DNA from 3 places in the Pseudomonas donghuensis genome. Region 3 is predicted to be linked to each of the others. Evidence: riboswitches for the same ligand, from Rfam matches in the RefSeq annotation. Region 3 holds a riboswitch; each other region holds the start of a gene.

The links. A riboswitch is a leader RNA that binds a small molecule or an ion and turns the genes downstream of it on or off. The one in region 3 is predicted to bind cobalamin.
Region 1: linked by a shared signal. The riboswitch ahead of cobO (cob(I)yrinic acid a,c-diamide adenosyltransferase) and the one ahead of cobW (cobalamin biosynthesis protein CobW) in region 3 are both predicted to bind cobalamin.
Region 2: linked by a shared signal. The riboswitch ahead of BV82_RS09175 ((2Fe-2S) ferredoxin domain-containing protein) and the one ahead of cobW (cobalamin biosynthesis protein CobW) in region 3 are both predicted to bind cobalamin.

Annotation. Positions count from the first base shown of each region.
Region 1 covers NZ_CP071706.1:4,368,573-4,374,307, reverse strand. Annotated here, with positions in the region: gene BV82_RS20345 (PQQ-dependent sugar dehydrogenase) at 1-1,211, opposite strand, end outside; gene BV82_RS20340 (hypothetical protein) at 1,280-1,858, opposite strand; cobalamin riboswitch at 2,007-2,229, shown strand; gene cobO (cob(I)yrinic acid a,c-diamide adenosyltransferase) at 2,394-3,005, shown strand; gene BV82_RS20330 (cobyrinic acid a,c-diamide synthase CobB) at 3,002-4,297, shown strand; gene bluB (5,6-dimethylbenzimidazole synthase) at 4,288-4,941, shown strand; gene cbiB (adenosylcobinamide-phosphate synthase CbiB) at 4,941-5,735, shown strand, end outside.
Region 2 covers NZ_CP071706.1:2,003,685-2,009,419, forward strand. Annotated here, with positions in the region: gene BV82_RS09165 (ornithine cyclodeaminase) at 1-789, opposite strand, end outside; gene ctlX (citrulline utilization hydrolase CtlX) at 810-1,727, opposite strand; gene BV82_RS09175 ((2Fe-2S) ferredoxin domain-containing protein) at 1,938-2,324, opposite strand; cobalamin riboswitch at 2,431-2,634, opposite strand; gene BV82_RS09180 (sigma-54-dependent Fis family transcriptional regulator) at 2,640-4,448, opposite strand; gene BV82_RS09185 (ABC transporter ATP-binding protein) at 4,693-5,735, shown strand, end outside.
Region 3 covers NZ_CP071706.1:2,785,212-2,790,946, forward strand. Annotated here, with positions in the region: gene BV82_RS12965 (TenA family protein) at 1-532, opposite strand, end outside; gene BV82_RS12970 (DUF1272 domain-containing protein) at 649-894, opposite strand; gene cobM (precorrin-4 C(11)-methyltransferase) at 938-1,684, opposite strand; gene BV82_RS12980 (cobalamin biosynthesis protein) at 1,712-2,113, opposite strand; gene BV82_RS12985 (CbtA family protein) at 2,116-2,808, opposite strand; gene BV82_RS12990 (CbtB domain-containing protein) at 2,821-3,006, opposite strand; cobalamin riboswitch at 3,105-3,333, opposite strand; cobalamin riboswitch at 3,393-3,590, shown strand; gene cobW (cobalamin biosynthesis protein CobW) at 3,687-4,754, shown strand; gene cobN (cobaltochelatase subunit CobN) at 4,758-5,735, shown strand, end outside.

The DNA.
Region 1 (5,735 bases), 1.6 Mb from region 3:
CCCTCGTCATTGAGAAACCCGCTCAGCAGGTCAATCGGTTTGCCTGCGGGCCTGCCAGCGGTGCTGAAGGGCACGAAGATCACCTTGTAGCCACTGTGCGGCTTGCGGTTCCATGAGCCATGCTGGCCGATGAATGCGCCTTGCTCGAACGGCGGCGGCAGCACGCCGGGCTCGGCAAAGGTCAGGCCCAGCGAAGCCGTATGCGGGCCAACGGCATAGTCCGGGGCGATGGCGCTGGCCACCAGGTTCGGGTCGGAAGGGGTGACCCGCTGATCGACGTGCTGACCGAAATAGCTGTAAGGCCAACCATAGAAGCCGCCATCCTTGACTGAAGTGATGTAGTCGGGCACCAGGTCGCTGCCGATCTCGTCGCGCTCGTTGACCGCGGTCCACAGCTGGCCGGTGTGTGGTTCCCACGCCAGGCCGTTGGGGTTGCGCAGGCCAGAGGCGAAGATGCGCTGCTGGCCGCTGGCCGGGTCGATTTCCCAGATCGCCGCACGGCCTTTTTCCTGGTCCATGCCGTTCTCGCCGACATTGCTGTTGGAGCCGACAGTGACGTAGAGCTTCTTGCCATCCCGGCTGGCGATCACGTTCTTGGTCCAGTGATGGTTCAGCGTACCGCCCGGCAGGTCAGCCACCGGCGTGCCGGGGCCGTGGATCGAGGTGGTGCCGGGTTGGTAGTGAAAGCGCAGCAGGCGATCGGTGTCGGCGACGTAAAAGTCATTGCCAACCAGGGCCATGCCGAAGGGCGAATTGAGGTGCTCGATAAAGGTCGTGCGGGTTTCCGCCACGCCGTCATGGTCGCTGTCGCGCAGCAGGCTGATACGGTTGGCACTGGGGACGCCGGCGCCCGCCCGGTCCATGATCTTGCCCACCACCCAGCCACGAATGCCCATGCCGTTATCGGGCTTGGGTGGGGCATTGGTTTCGGCAACCAGGATATCGCCATTGGGCAGGGCATAGAGCCAGCGCGGGTGGTCCAGGCCTTCGGCGAAGGCCACTACCTGGGTGCCGGGGGCGGCCTTGGGCGTCATGCCCAGGGGCCAGCCTATAGCAGGGGCGATGTTGACGGTGGGGATCAGGGTCTTGTTGGGTTCAGGCAACTGCGGCGACGGGCCAACCCCGTCGCTGACATCCAGGCGCGCGTGCTCGCCGCAGCCACTTAACCCCGCGGTCACTGCCAGCAGCAGTGCAATCGGCTTGATACCCATGTCGTTTCCCTCGCAACATTGGCCGCTATTGCCAGTAGAGGCGGGCCAGGCGTGGGAGGTTCCCCGCTTCAGGCCTGCTTGAGCAGCAGGGCGATGCCGGGGTAATACTGGCCGGCTTCGTTGTGCAGCTTGCGGTAAGCGTAGGGGAAGTACCAGGCGATGGCGCAGGCGTTGTGCTTTTGCAGGTCGTCGACCAGGTCCTGCAGCTCTTCGGGGCTGGCGTGCTGGCCGGCTTTCCAGGGGCTGGCGAACAGCGCGGCAACCTTGAGCTGGCTGGGCGCAGCGATCTGCCGGGCGGTGTAAACGGTCTCGGCCAGGGCGTTGTTCAAATCGAGCTTGGCAATCTTTGGCCAGCGCTGGCTGCCTTGCAGGTAGGCGGCTTCTTCGTGGTTGGCGATGTACAGGTCGCAGCGGCCTTCACGATCACCGTCCTCGCGCTGTTTCTTGCTCTGGTGCTGTTGCAGGGTCACCAGCTCGGCTTGCCAGGCGGCGGCCGAGAGCAGGCCGAGGTTGGCCTGGGCGCCGTGCCAGTAGGGCGCCTCGCCATCGCCGAGGGTCTGGTTGAAGCGGTCGATGCAATCAACCCAACGTTCCAGGGCGGGGCGCAGGAACTCCAGGCGCGCGTTATTGATGATCAGGCCTTGCATGCTGCTCTCCCTTATAGTTGTGATCGAGTACAGCCGAAGTTATGGCTATTTGATATCACTGAAGTCAGTGTTACACAAGATGACAAAGGCGCCATTGATCCAGGCCAGTTCAGCGCCTTTCATTGACGCTCCGGGTGCAACCCTCTAACCTTCGCGACTTGTTTCAGGTGCTCTGTGGGCTATGGCCTGGCAGGGTGAAACAGGGAAGCCGGTGGGCGTGCAAGGCGCGCGAATCCGGCGCTGCCCCCGCAACGGTAGGTGAGTCAAGGCCGCGCAGGGCCACTGGGTGTTCAACCCGGGAAGGCGCGCGGTCCCGGGTGTTCATGGCCCCGCTCACAAGCCCGGAGACCGGCCTGTAACAGCCAACGGCATCACGGAGGGTGATGCGCGGTTCCTCCGGCCTGTGCCGCAGCCCTGCGCGTTTTCCGTCTGCCATATCCATTCATCTGTCACGCCGTTTCCTTCGCGATCCTTGAGCAGCCACAGGCTGCCAGGCTCGTTGCGGGCCGGCCGACAGTGGTTTGCGGAGAACCTCATGACTGAATCCACCGAGCGCGACGAACGCCACCTGGCCCGTATGCAGCGCAAGAAGGCCGTCATCGACGAGCGCATCGCCAATTCGCCCAACGAATGCGGCCTGCTGCTGGTGCTCACCGGCAACGGCAAGGGCAAGAGCAGTTCGGCCTTCGGCATGCTTGCCCGGGCCATGGGCCACGGTATGCAGTGCGGTGTGGTGCAGTTCATCAAAGGCCGCAACAGCACCGGTGAGGAGCTGTTTTTCCGCCGTTTTCCCGAGCAGGTGCGCTACCACGTGATGGGCGAGGGCTTTACCTGGGAAACCCAGGACCGCCAGCGTGATATCGCCGCCGCCGAAGCCGCTTGGGCGGTGTCGCGGCAGATGCTCCAGGACCCGTCGATCGCCTTCGTGGTGCTCGATGAACTGAACATCGCCCTCAAGCACGGTTACCTCGATCTGGACCAGGTCCTCAGCGACCTGCAGGCGCGCCCGCCGATGCAGCACGTGATCGTCACCGGTCGTGCGGCCAAGGATGAAATGATCGAACTGGCCGACACCGTCACCGAAATGGGCATGATCAAGCACGCTTTCCAGGCCGGTATTCGCGCCCAGAAGGGCGTCGAACTATGAGTGACGCGCGCCATTGCCCGGCGGTATTGATTGCCGCACCGGCCTCCGGCCAGGGCAAGACCACAGTGACCGCCGCGCTGGCGCGCCTGCATCGCAACCAGGGGCGCAAGGTCCGGGTGTTCAAGTGCGGCCCGGATTTTCTCGACCCGATGATCCTTGAGCGCGCCAGCGGTGCGCCGGTGTATCAGCTTGACCTGTGGATGGTCGGCGAGCAGGAAAGCCGCCGGTTGTTGTGGGAAGCGGCGGCTGAGGCCGACCTGATCCTGATCGAAGGGGTCATGGGGTTGTTCGATGGCACGCCATCGAGCGCTGACCTGGCCCGTCATTTTGGCGTGCCGGTGCTGGCGGTGATCGATGGCACGGCCATGGCCCAGACGTTCGGCGCCCTGGCCCTGGGCCTGGCGCGCTATCAGCCGGACCTGCCGTTTGCCGGGGTACTGGCCAACCGCGTCGGTACCCTGCGCCATGCCCAGTTGCTCGAAGGCAGCCTGACCGAAGGCTTGCGCTGGTATGGCGGTCTGTCACGGGAAACCGGCATCGAGCTGCCCAGCCGCCACCTGGGCCTGGTGCAGGCCAGTGAGCTGAACGACCTCGATGCCCGCCTGGATGCGGCTGCCGCCGCCCTGGGTGCCAGTTGCGATGCGGCCTTGCCGCCGGCGGTGAGGTTCGCCGCGCCGACCGAGCGGGCGATCGAGCCCTTGTTGCAGGGTGTGCGCATCGCGGTTGCCCGCGACGAAGCCTTTGCCTTCACCTATGGCGCCAACCTCGACCTGCTGCGGGCCATGGGGGCGCAGCTGGCGTTCTTCTCGCCGCTGCATGATGCCAGCCTGCCGGATGCTGACAGTTTGTACCTGCCCGGTGGTTACCCGGAGCTGCATCACCAGGCGCTGGCGAGCAACACACCGATGCTCGAAGCCATTCGCGCCCACCATCACGCCGGCAAGCCATTGCTGGCCGAATGCGGCGGCATGCTTTACCTGCTCGAGGCCCTTACCGATGTCGGCGGCGAGCGTGCCGAACTGCTCGGCCTGCTGGCCGGCGAGGCGGTGATGCAGAAGCGCTTGGCCGCCCTGGCTCTGCAGGCGGTGGAACTGCCCGAAGGCACCTTGCGCGGGCACACCTACCATCACTCGTTGACCAGCACCGAACTTGAACCGATTGCCCGTGGCCAGAGCCCCAACGGTGGCCGCGGTGCCGAGGCGGTCTATCGCCACGGGCGGCTGACGGCGTCCTACGTGCATTTCTACTTTGCTTCCAACCCCCAGGCGTCGGCGGCGCTGTTGTGTCCATGAACGAACATGCTTTTACCGAAGCCGAACGCGCGGCGGTCTATCGCGCGATCGGCGAGCGCCGTGACATGCGCCATTTCAGCGGCGGCGAAGTCGCCCCTGAACTGCTCGCCCGTTTGCTTGAGGCTGCGCACCAGGCGCCCAGCGTCGGCTTGATGCAGCCCTGGCGGTTTATCCGCATCACTCAACGGGAACTGCGTCAGCGTATCCAGGCCCTGGTGGAAGAGGAGCGGTTGCGTACCGCGCAAGCCCTGGGCGAGCGCTCCGACGACTTCATGAAACTCAAGGTCGAAGGGATCAACGACTGCGCCGAACTGCTGGTCGCCGCGCTGATGGATGAACGCGAAGCGCATATCTTCGGCCGCCGGACCTTGCCGGAGATGGACCTGGCGTCGCTGTCCTGTGCGATCCAGAACCTCTGGCTGGCCGCCCGCGCCGAAGGCTTGGGCATGGGCTGGGTGTCGCTGTTCGAGCCCCAGGCCCTGGCCGAGTTGCTGGGCATGCCGGCCGGCGCCAAGCCGCTGGCGATCCTTTGCCTGGGCCCGGTGCAGGCGTTTTACCCGGCGCCGATGCTGGTGCTCGAAGGCTGGACCACGGCGCGACCGCTGCACGACATGCTGTTTGAAAATCACTGGGGAGAGTCTTGATGAGTGTGGCGTTGCTGACGGTGGCCGGGGTGGCGCTGGATGCGCTGCTGGGCGAACCCAAGCGCCGGCATCCACTGGTGGCCTTCGGGCGCCTGGCCGGGCGTCTGGAGCAACGCTTGAATGCCGGTGGCCGTGGTTGGCGCAGCCATGGTGTCAGCGCCTGGTTCCTGGCGGTGGTGCCGCTGACCTTCGTAGCCATGCTGCTGTCCTGGCTGCCGTACATTGGCTGGCTGGTCGAAGTGCTGGCGTTGTACTGCGCCCTGGGCCTGCGCAGCCTCGGCGAGCACGTGACGCCGGTGGCCGAAGCCTTGCGCCAGGGCGACCTGGAAAAAGCCCGGCAGCGCGTAGGTTATCTGGTCAGCCGCGAAACCCGCGAGCTGGATGAAACCGCCGTGGCCCGCGCCGCCACCGAATCGGTGCTGGAGAACGGCAGCGATGCGGTGTTTGCCGCGCTGTTCTGGTTCGTCGTCGCTGGCGTACCGGGGGTGGTGCTCTATCGCCTGAGCAACACCCTCGACGCGATGTGGGGCTATCGTAATGAACGCTTCGAACGCTTCGGCTGGGCCGCCGCGAAAATCGACGACTTGCTCAACTATATTCCCGCGCGGCTGGTGGCCCTGACCTACGCGCTGCTGGGCAAGACCCGCCTGGCCCTGAGCTGCTGGCGGCGCCAGGCGCCGTTGTGGGACAGCCCCAACGCCGGCCCGGTGATGGCTGCCGGCGCCGGGGCGCTGGGTGTCGAGCTGGGCGGCCCGGCGGTGTACCACGGCGAGCTGCACCAGCGCCCGCAACTG
Region 2 (5,735 bases), 780 kb from region 3:
GGGCATTTGCTGGATTTCGCCTTCGATGCGGCTTTGCGGTTCGTACTCGACGATCACCCGCGCGCGTTCGACGATTTCGCGGTGCAGCTCGGTCTTGCCCGGGCAGTCGCCACCGACGGCATTGAGGTGCATGCCTGGCTCGATCATGTCCGGGGTGAGGATGGTGGCGTAGGCCTTGTCGGCGGTCACCGTGGTGACGATGTCGGCACCGCGCACCGCGTCGGCGACGGAGCCGGCGACGCTCACCTTGATTGCCGGGAAGGCGCTGAGGTTGGCCACCAGCTTGGCACTGGCTTGTGGGTCCAGGTCGTACAGGCGGATGTCGTCGATGCCTAGCAGGGCGTGGAAGGCCAGGGCCTGGAACTCGCTTTGCGAGCCGTTGCCGATCAGCGCCATGCTGCGGCTGTCCTTGCGCGCCAGGTAGCGGGCGGCCAGGGCCGAAGTGGCGGCGGTACGGATGGCGGTGGTCAGGGTCATTTCGCTGAGCAGTACCGGCGCGCCGGTATCGACGTCGCCCAGAGCGCCGAAGGCCATCACCGTGAGCATGCCGCGCTGGGTGTTTTTCGGGTGGCCGTTGACGTACTTGAAGGCGTACAGGTTGGCGTCGGACACCGGCATCAGCTCGATCACGCCATCGGGCGAATGGTTGGCCAGGCGTGCGCATTTTTCGAAGTCGTGCCAGCGCAGGTAGTCCTCACGGATGTACTCGGCCATCTCGCTGATGCAGGTGCTCAGGCCTTTGCGGACCACCAGGCGGCTGAGGTCGGTAACGTCGATATAGCGGGTCATGATGAACTCCTTTGTTGTAATCAGTGACGGACGGGCAGGTGCACTTCTGCGAGCATGCAGCGCGCGCTGCCGCCGCCGATGCGCTCGATGTGGTCGATGTTCACCACCACCGGGTGGCTGTGCTGCTCCACCTGCCGGCGTTGTTCGGGCCTGAGCGAGCGCCAGGCACTGCGCGACATCACCAGCAGCGGCTGGCCTTGCTTGTCATGGACTTCAAGCATGTTGCCGGCGAAGCCTTCGAGCTGGTCGAAGTCCAGGGCCAGGATGTCCTTGCCGGTGTCGCGCAGCGAATGCTCCAGGGCGCGGCGTTCATCGGCCTCGGGCAGCGCCTGCAGGCAGACCACCGAGAGCCCGCGGCCGACGCTCATCATCACGTTGCTGTGATAGATCGGTGCCTGGTGGCGGTCGACGGCGTGGAACAGGCACAGGCGATAGTCGAGCTGTTCGGCGAACAGGCGCAGGGCCTGGGTGTGGGTGCGTCCGGAATGGCAGGCGTAGCTGATCCGGTGCTCGCGATCCAGGACCATGCTGCCGGTCCCTTCCAGATACATACTCTGCTGTTCAAGGGGGCTCAGATCGATGGTCTGACGAACGGCAAAACGTTCCTCGAGCACCTTGAGTACGCCCTTGCTGCGCTCCAGGCGGCGGTTCTGGCCTTCCATCGGGTAGAGCACCAGGCTGCCGTCGGCGTGGCTGCTCCACCAGTTGTTGGGGAAGATCGAATCAGGGGTGTGCGGCGCCGGGGTGTCCTGCACCACCAGCACTTCGACGCCGTGCTGGCGCAGGGTGTCGACGTAACCATCGAACTCTTCCAGCGCTTTCTGCTGTGCTTGCTCCGGCTCGAGCAGGGCCTGCTGGAAGCGGTTGTTGAGGGCGGTATCCGGGTTGAAGGCGAACCGCGCCGGGCGGATCATCAAGACTGTATTTGTTGTTTGCATCGAGGCACGCATCCGGGGTTGGCTGTGTGCTTATTGTCGACGTGATCAATGATAAATCCCGGCTGAAGCGCGTTGGGCGCTCAGCCGGTAAAGCTGAAGTAGTGGGTTAGACAGCGGAATCTGCTGTGATGACTCAAGGTGGGTCTTGCTTGAAGGCCCGCAGCTGCCGCGCCAGGCTCAGCGCGGCCAGCAAGCTGGCGCCGAACCACCTCATGACACCTGGCCATTGAGCAGCAGATCGGGCACCGGCTGGCCCTCGATCAGGTGTTCGCGCACCAGCCGTTGCGCGTCTTCGGCGTTGGCCACCCGGTACCAGCAACGGTCCGGATACACCGTCAGCACTGGGCCGAGGTTGCAGGGGAACTGGCAATGGCTGCGGGTCAGCAGCACGCCGTCAGTGGTTTCGATACGATTGGCCACCAGCAGCTCGCGGCGCAGGACTTTCCACAGCGGCAGGGCACCGCGTTGCACGCAGCGAGGGCCGGTGCAGAGCATCACGTGGCGGGTATGCTCGGGGATCTGCGACCACTCGGGCTTGCTCTGGATTTCATCTTCGGCGACGCGGCCGCGGCGACGCTTGGGGGTTGTTGCTGTCATGGACTTCTCGAAAAACATTCGCGAAGCGCACAGGAGGGCCCCAGCCAACACGCGCCAGGCAGCCGGCTCGTGCCCGCCCTCCGCAGGTTTGCCTAAATGACTGCATGCAGTCGTGGGGCTTCAGGCCGGTCTCCGGGCTTGCGAGGCTTGAAGCCATTCGCCTTCCCATGCCTGTGGGCACAGTGGCGGGTTGAATGCTTCACTCGCTTACCGTTGCGGGGGCAGCGCCGGACTGGTCGATAACGACGCACCGGCTTCCCGTTTCACCTGACGCACGGCGGCGGCAGGCACCTGAAACTGGCAGGCATCTGACCATCAGCCCAGGCGTTCGTCAACTGTGCCGGCCTGGCCCTGGGCGTGCAGGCGCTTGTACAGGGTGGTGCGGCTGATGCCCAGGGCCCGGGCCAGGGCCGAGATATTGCCGTTGAGGCCTTGCAGGCGCTGGCCGAGGTCGTCAGCGCTAGCTGGCGGCAACACGGGGGCCTGTGGCCTGGAGGCGGGCAGGTCGGCAAAGAAACTGTCCGGCAGGTGCTCCACAGCAATCGGCTGCCCGCCCGCCAGCGCCAGCGCCACCTGAAGCACGCTGGCCAGCTGGCGCAGGTTGCCCGGCCAGGGATGCTGGAGCAGCAGTTCCAGCACCTTGCCGGGCAGTTGCGTCGGCGCCCCGGGCTCGCGGTACTGCTGGTGGAGCTGCTCGATCAGGGCCAGGCGGTCGCTGCGTTCGCGCAAGGGCGGTAGCATCAGGCTGAGACCGGCGATGCGGTAGTACAGGTCCTGGCGAAAGTGGCCCAGGCGTACTTGGTCGGCGAGGTTCTGGTTGGTCGCCGAGACCACGCGGATATCCACCGGGGTCGGTTCACCGCTGCCCAATGGCTGGATGTTGCGGGTCTGCAGAAAGCGCAGCAGGCGTGCCTGGGTCGGCAGCGGCATGTCACCGATTTCATCGAGAAACAGGATGCCCCGGTCGGCCTTGCGGATCAGGCCGATGTTGCCCTTGTGATGGGCGCCGGTGAATGCGCCTTTCTCGTAGCCGAACAGCTCCGACTCGACCAGCTCGGCCGGAATCGCTGCGCAGTTCACCGCAATCAACGGCTGGCCGGCGCGGCTGCTGGCGCGGTGCAGGGCATTGACGAAAACTTCCTTGCCGGCTCCGGTTTCGCCCTCGATCAATAGCGCAATGTCCTTTTCCAGCAACAACCCGGCCTGCTGCAGGGCCTTGTCGATACGCGGGTCGCAGGTGGTTTGTGCATGGCTGACCGGTGTGGCCCGCGGGGTTTGGGTGGGGGCATGCAGCAGGCAATGAAAACGGTTGCGCCCGGTCACCTGCACGGCGAACGGTTGCTCTGCGCTGTGGCCGAGCAGTTGCACCAGGGGCGTCCTGAACAACTGCTCCAGGTTCAGTTGCAACGGATTCTGGCCGAGCAAACTGTCGGCCCGGCGATTGGCCGCCAGCACCCGGCCCTGGTCATCGAACACCAGCAGCCCGGCCCATTGGCTGTCGAGGTTGTTGGCGCCGGTATTGAAGCTCAGTTGCCGGTAATCCCCGGCAAAGCGCGCCAGGATCAGGCGGTTCTCCAGGCTCTGGCTCATCATCCGCACCAGGCCCTGGGTTTGCGCCGCCGGCAAGTAGCTGTCGCTGGACACATCGAGTACGCCGATCAACTGGCGCTCGGCGTCGAACAAGGGGGCGGCGGCGCTGGCCATGAAGCGGTTGAGCTTGAGGAAGTGCTCATCCTGGCTGACATGCACCGCCTCGCCGGTAGCCAGGGCGGTGCCGATGGCATTGGTGCCCACCCCTTGTTCCCGCCAGCAGGCGCCGGCGACAAAGCCGTGGCGCTGGCGCGGGTCGATAAAGCGGCGGGTGCCCCAGGCATCGAGCAACTGGCCCAGATGGTCGCTGAGCATGATCAGGTAACTGGAGTTGCCGAGCAGGTGCGCGTATTGCGGCAGCACCTCGTCGCGGGTGGTGCCCAGCAGTGAATGCTCGCGTTCGAGCAGTTCGCTGACCTGGGCGGCGGATGCTTCGCCGAACTGCGGTTGTGACTGGTGATCCAGGCCGTAGGCGCGGCAGCGCTGCCAGGAGGCCTGGATCAGTTGCGCATGGGCGCTGGTGGATGCGGCCATGGCCCCGTCCTCTGCCGGTGGCAGTGTTGTTGTTTTTGTCTGATCCAGTGTTGTTCAGTCCTGTTCATTGTCAATGTCGCGGCTGTTCAACTGTGCAGCGAAAGCTGTTCATTTCTGTTCAGGTGTGAACCCTGGCCATCGGTCAATTCGCTGAAATGCTTTTGCCGGCAAAGGCTTGGCAACCGCTGGCACGAATCTGGCTCTGCCTTATGCGCCTGCTCGATAACAACAAGAAGGCCGCGCCATGTCGCTCACGCTCGAACATGTCAGCCGTACCGTGGATAACCAGGTGTGCATCGACGATGCCTGCCTGAGCTTCGAGCCCGGCTCGTTCAATGTGCTGCTCGGCCGCACCCTGGCCGGCAAGACCAGCCTCATGCGCCTGATGGCCGGGCTTGATCGGCCGGACCGTGGCCGGGTGCTGATGAATGGCGAAGATGTCACCGGCCGCCCGGTACGCCAGCGCAATGTGTCGATGGTCTATCAGCAGTTCATCAACTACCCGACCCTGAGCGTGTTCGAGAACATTGCCTCACCCTTGCGCCAGGCGCGCATGGCCGAAGCGCTGATCCGCGAGAAAGTCCAGCAGACCGCGCAGATGCTGCGTATCGAGCCGTTTCTGCAACGCTTGCCGCTGGAGCTGTCGGGCGGTCAGCAGCAACGCACGGCCATGGCCCGGGCACTGGTCAAGGACGCCGAACTGATCCTGTTCGATGAACCGCTGGTGAACCTCGACTACAAGCTGCGCGAAGAGCTGCGCCAGGAGATGCGCGAGCTGTTCGCCGCCCGCCATTGCATTGCCGTGTACGCCACCACCGAACCCAACGAAGCCTTGGCCCTGGGCGGCACCACCACCATCCTCCATGAAGGGCGCATCGTGCAGAGCGGGCCCACTGCCCAGGTCTATCACCAGCCGCGCACAGTGCTGGCCGCCGAGCTGTTTTCCGAGCCGCCGATCAATCTGATGCCCGGGCGTATCAGCGGCAATGAGGTGAGTTTTGCCGGTGCCGTGCATTTCGCCATGAACGCCGATCTGCGCCGCATTGGCGATGGCGACTACCGCTTCGGCGTGCGTCCGAGCCATATCAGCCTGGTGCCGTCCAACGACGATGACCTGGAGCTGGCAGTGCTGGTTGAACTGGCGGAAATCAGCGGCTCGGAAACCTTCCTGCATGTGCGCAACGAGCACTTTCGCCTGGTCCTGCACTTGCCCGGCGTGCACGAGTACCACGTCGATGCGCCGATCCGGGTGTTCATCCCCACCCACAAGCTGTTTGTCTTCGACAC
Region 3 (5,735 bases):
GGGCAGCGGTGGCCACGCCCTGGTAACCGGCACCGGCGTACTCGCCAATCCATTCGCGATAAGGATGATCGCCCAGCGCCTGGACACCGTTCGGCGTCAGGTTGCGGCCAATCTCGGCGTAGCCGATCACGCACGGCGCCAAGGCTATGTGCAGGTCTAGAAGGTCGCCGGCGGCGCCGCAGTCCAGCACGAAGCGGGTATAGGCTACCGTGGCCTGGTGCTCTGGGGTCGCCGCGAGGTCCGCGGGCGACAGCCCCCAGCGCTCGCACAGGCGCACGTGCAGCTCGGTTTCGTCGAGGATCGCCGCCAGCCCTGCCTGGGCGGCGCGGATATCGGCGAGGGTGCGGCTCTTGTAGGCGGCCAGGGCCCAGGAGCGGGCGAACTGGATCAGGAACAGGTAATCCTGCACCAGGTACGTGCGAAACGCTGGCTGCGCCAGGGTGCCGGCACCCATCTGGCGAACGAAGTCGTGCTCGACATAGCTGTGCCAATCGGCGCTGGCGGCCTGTTTCAGGCGCTCGAAGATATCCATGGTTTACCCCTGGTGGTCGAATCCATACAGCAAGGCCAGGACGTCGGTGCTTGCCGATCCTGTGGGAGCCGGCCTTGCCGGCGATACAAGGCCATGCCTTGCCAATCAGGCTCACCTCAATGTGTCGGGCAGCCCTGTTCCTTGACGATGCGCTGGGTCGACGCCGGGTTGTTCACCAGTTTGGCCGCCGAGCGGGCCGGGCGCTTGACCAGTTCACCGCCGCAATTGGGGCACTGGCCCTTGAGCTGACGCTCGTCGCAATCACGGCAGAAGGTACATTCGAACGAGCAGATCAACGCATCCGGGCTATCGCCGGGTAAATCAGAGCCACAGCATTCACAGTTCGGGCGCAGTTCGAGCATGCTCAGGTCCTCGCAGGCAGGGGGAAATCGTCAGTGTATACGCTCAGGGCCGATACAGGTGGGCGTGGCCGGCGCGGTACAGCGCCGACTCCGAGAAGGTATCGTTGCCCAGCACCCGGCCTACCAGAATCAGCGCGGTACGGCGAAAACCCTTGGCCGCCGCCAACTCGACAATTGTCTCCAGGGTGCCCAGCACCCAGTCCTGGTCCGGCCAGGTCGCCCGGTGCACCACGGCGATCGGGCAGTCATCGCCGTAGTGCGGGCGCAGTTCTTCGACGATCCTCGCCAGGTGTTTGACCCCCAGGTGCACCGCCAGGGTGGTCTGGTGGCGGGCAAGATCGGCCAGTTGCTCGCCGGCCGGCATCGGTGACTTGTCGGCGTAGCGGGTGAGGATCACGCTCTGGGCGATGCCCGGCAAGGTCAGTTCGCAGCCGAGCAGGGCGGCGCTGGCCGCGGCGGCGGTGACGCCGGGGACAATCTCGTAGGGAATGCCCAGCTCGCGCAGGTAGCGGATCTGCTCGCCGATCGCGCCATACAGGCTCGGGTCGCCGCTGTGCACCCGGGCCACGTCCTGGCCCTGGTCATGGGCGCGCTTGATCGCGTCGATGATCTGCGCCAGGTGCAGTTCGGCGCTGTTGATGAGCGTCTCGGCGCGGTGGCCTTCCAGCACTGCGGCCGGGACCAGGGAGCCGGCGTAGATGATCACCGGGCAGCGATGGATCAGGCGCTGGCCCTTGACAGTGATCAGCTCCGGATCGCCGGGGCCGGCGCCGATGAAATAGACGGTCATGGAGAGTCCTTGCTGGGAAAGTGCCGATTATCGGCGAAAATCGGTGGCGCAGGCCAATGCCAGGCTGGCGTCGGCCTGCAGGCTGCGCGGTACCCGCAGGCGGGCCGGGCCGCCGAGCTGTTCGGCCAGGGCCAGGGCGGCGCTCTCGGCCACGCCGTAACAACCGCTGTGCTGGTAGGCCACGGCCGAGCGGTGGCTCAGGCGCTGTTCGAAGGCGGCCAGTTGCGCCGCGCTGAAAAACACCAGCGGCACGTCCAGGCGCCGGGCCAGTTCATGCAGGCCGGGTTCGTCGCGCTTGAGGTCAATGCTGGCCAGGCCCACGACCGCGCCGGGCGGCAGGTCATGGGCGAGCAGGGTACGCGTGAGCAGGGCGCTCAGGGCGTCGACCGGGCAGCCGCGACGGCAACCCAGGCCGAGGTACAGCTGCATCCTCAGGGCTGGCTCGAACGGCGATACAGCCAGGCGCTGATCAGGCCCAGGGCCAGCCAGAACGCGGCGTTGGTCAGCAGCGAGGCGACCTTGAACTCGGCTTCCAGGGCTTCTGGGGCGAGCATCTGGTGGACTTCGGGCTGTGGCGCGCCAAGCACATGCGGGATTACCAGCAACACTGCGCCGACTATCTTCAGCAGCCAGTTGTGGGCGAACACGATCAAGGCGAGACCGACGGCGGTGGCGGCGGCGGTGCCGACCCACCAGGTCTGGCGCTGGGCCAGATCGGCGGCAGCGGTGCCCGGCAGCTCCGGCGGCAGGCCCAGGGTCGGCGCCAGGCAGAACACGGCAAAGCCGCCCAGGCCCCAGAGCGCGCCGCTGATTACGCTCTTCGGTGCGCGCAGGGTGTAGAGCGCGGCGAGGATCAGGGCGAAACCAACCGCCACCACCAGGTTGCCGCCGGTGGTCGACAGCACACGCTGCCAGCCGTCTTGCGGCGACCAGGCTTCACTGTCGTGATGATGCTCGGCGGTGCCGGCGGCATGTTCATGGGGCGCCTCGACCGCAGGCGCGGCGCTTTCATAGGTTTCCGCCTGGAGAATCAGCGGCGCGACCCAGAAGCTTTGCAGCAGGGTCAGCAGCAGGGCGGCCAGCAGGCCGGTAAAGCCTGCGGTACTGGCAATACGCTTGATCATCGGGGGCAGCACTCAGTGGCAAGGGAAGGCAGCGCTGTGGCGGGTATCGTGGGCAGCGTTGTGCACCGCTTCGATGTGCGAGAAACCGGCGAAGTACACCAGGCACAGGCCCAGCAGCGAGGCGCCGACAGCAACCAGCAGGCGTTGGCTGAGGCTTGACGGGGTAACGGCTTGGTTAATGGCGGTACTGGTACGCATGGCGCTTTCCTCTTGGTGTTGTCGGCAACAGGCAAGCGCAGCAAACCCCTGCACGAGGTTCGCCCAGGGGTTGCAACAGCGCCCGCCCACCGCGGGTTTGTTCAGTCAAGCGTTGGGCCGGTCTCCGGGCTGGTGAGGGTGGGCAGGTGGCCACACCACAGGCGTCACCTTCCCATGCCAAACAGCGGGCACAGTGGTTCTGACGCTTTTCTCACTTACCGTTGCGGGGGCAGCACCGGACTTGTCATGCACCTCAATAAAGAAGCATATGACGCACCGGTTTCCCAGTTTCACCCTCAAGGGGCACCCAAACGAATGGCGTTAGCAAATCACGGGCGCGGGCAGGCGTCAATCGTGACAGCAGTTGACCGCTCACCGGGCACTGCGTAGCCTAGCCGCTTCGAGGTTCTTCGGCGCTGGCCGAAGCTAAGACGGGAACGCGGTTCAAGCCGCGGCTGCCCCCGCAACTGTAAGCATTGAAGCGTTCGACACAGCCACTGCAACCCTGCGGGAAGGCGTCGTTCGACTGGCCCGGGCGCCGGTGCAATGCAAGCCAGGAGACCTACCTCGGACAGTTTCCGACATTCAACCGGGCGGGGTGATCCGGTGGCGAACAGGCCAGGTGCGTGACACCGTTGGCGCTCGTCCCGCATGCCCGCCATCCTGCCAAGGGCATCGACATGAAAACACTGGCCAAACTCCCCGTCACCATCGTTACCGGCTTCCTCGGCTCGGGCAAGACCACGCTGCTGCGGCATATGCTCGACAACGCCCAGGGGCGGCGTATCGCGGTGATCGTCAACGAGTTTGGCGAACTGGGCATCGACGGCGAAATCCTCAAGCAGTGCAGCATCGGCTGCACCGAAGAAGAAGCCAACGGCCGCGTCTATGAGCTGGCCAACGGCTGCCTGTGCTGCACCGTGCAGGAAGAATTCTTCCCGGTGATGCGCGAGCTGGTGGCCCGCCGTGGCGATCTGGACCATATCCTCATCGAAACCAGCGGCCTGGCCCTGCCCAAGCCCTTGGTGCAAGCCTTCCAGTGGCCGGAGATTCGCAACGCCTGCACCGTCGACGCGGTGATCACCGTGGTCGACAGCCCGGCCGTCGCCGCAGGCACCTTTGCCGCCTACCCGGAGCAGGTCGATGCCCAGCGCAAGCTCGACCCCAACCTGGACCATGAATCGCCGTTGCATGAGCTGTTCGCCGACCAATTGGCCAGCGCCGACCTGGTGGTGCTGAACAAGGCCGACCTGATTGCCGCCGACGACCTGGCCAAGGTGCGCGCCGAAGTCGAAGAAGAGCTGCCACCGGCAGTCAAGGTGATCGAAGCCAGCAGCGGCCGCCTGCCGCTGGAGGTGCTGCTGGGTCTGGGCGCCGAGTCCGAGGCGCACATCGATGGCCGCCGTACTCACCATGATTCGCACCACGATGGCGACGATCACGACGACCATGACCACGACGCCTTCGACTCGATCTCCATCGAGCTGCCGCAAGCCGACGAAAGCCTGTTGCTCGATGCCCTGACCCAGTTGGTCGTGCAGCACGGCATCCTACGGGTCAAGGGCTTCGCGGCGATCCCGGGCAAGCCGATGCGCCTGCTGATCCAGGGCGTGGGGACCCGTTTCGACAGGCACTTCGACCGCGCCTGGCGCAGCGAAGAGCCACGCACCACACGCCTGGTGCTGATCGGCCAGGAACTGGATGCGGCACAACTGGAAGCGCGCCTGCGCGCCGCTCTGGGCGCTTGACCCATGCACCTGCTGCGGACCCAGCCCGGTGGCTTTGTACCGGACGACAGTATTGCCGACCTCGGCCAGACCCCGGCCGAGCTGGTAATCCTCTGCAGCGGTGACTCGCACCTGGCGCTGCTGGCCGAAACCGCCCAGCAGCTGCCCGAAGCGTTCCCCAGCCTGCGTCTGGCCAACCCGATGCAGGTCCAGAATCACGCCTCGGTCGACCTGTATGTCGACCAGGTGCTACGCCATGCCAAGGTCATCCTGGTGTCGCTGCACGGCGGCGTCGGTTACTGGCGCTATGGTGTCGAGCAACTGCTGGAACTGACCGCCCGTGGCGTGCAACTGATCCTGGTGCCGGGCGACGACCGGCCGGACCCGGAACTGACCCGCCTGAGCACGGTGCCGGCCGAGCAGGCCGAACGGCTCTGGCACTTTTTGCGCCAGGGCGGCAAGGCCAACGCCTTGAACCTGTTCAACTGCCTGGCCAGCCAGTACCTGCAGGGCGACTACCCCTGGAGCGAGCCGCAGCAGCTGCCGCGCACTGCGGTGTATCACCCGCGCAAGGCCGCTGCGGTGCTGGAGGACTGGTTCGACGAGTGGCAGGTCGAGCAGCCGGTGGTGCCGATCCTGTTCTACCGCTCGCACCTGCAGGCGGCCAACACTGCCTTTATCGATACCTTTTGCCAGCGCTTGCAACGGGCCGGCCTCAACCCCTTGCCGATTGCCGTGGCCAGCCTCAAGGAGGCAGGTTGCCTGCAACAGGTCGAGGATTGGCTGGACCAGGTTGACGCGGCGCTGATCATCAACACCACAGGCTTTGCCCAGTCCAGCCCCGAGCAGCCGCACCTGCGCCCGTTCCGCCGCGATATCCCGGTGTTGCAAGCGATCTGCGCCCAGGACAACGAGCCGGCCTGGCAGGCCAGCGAGCAGGGCCTGGGTGCCCGCGACCTGGCCATGCACATCGCCTTGCCGGAGCTGGACGGGCGCATCATC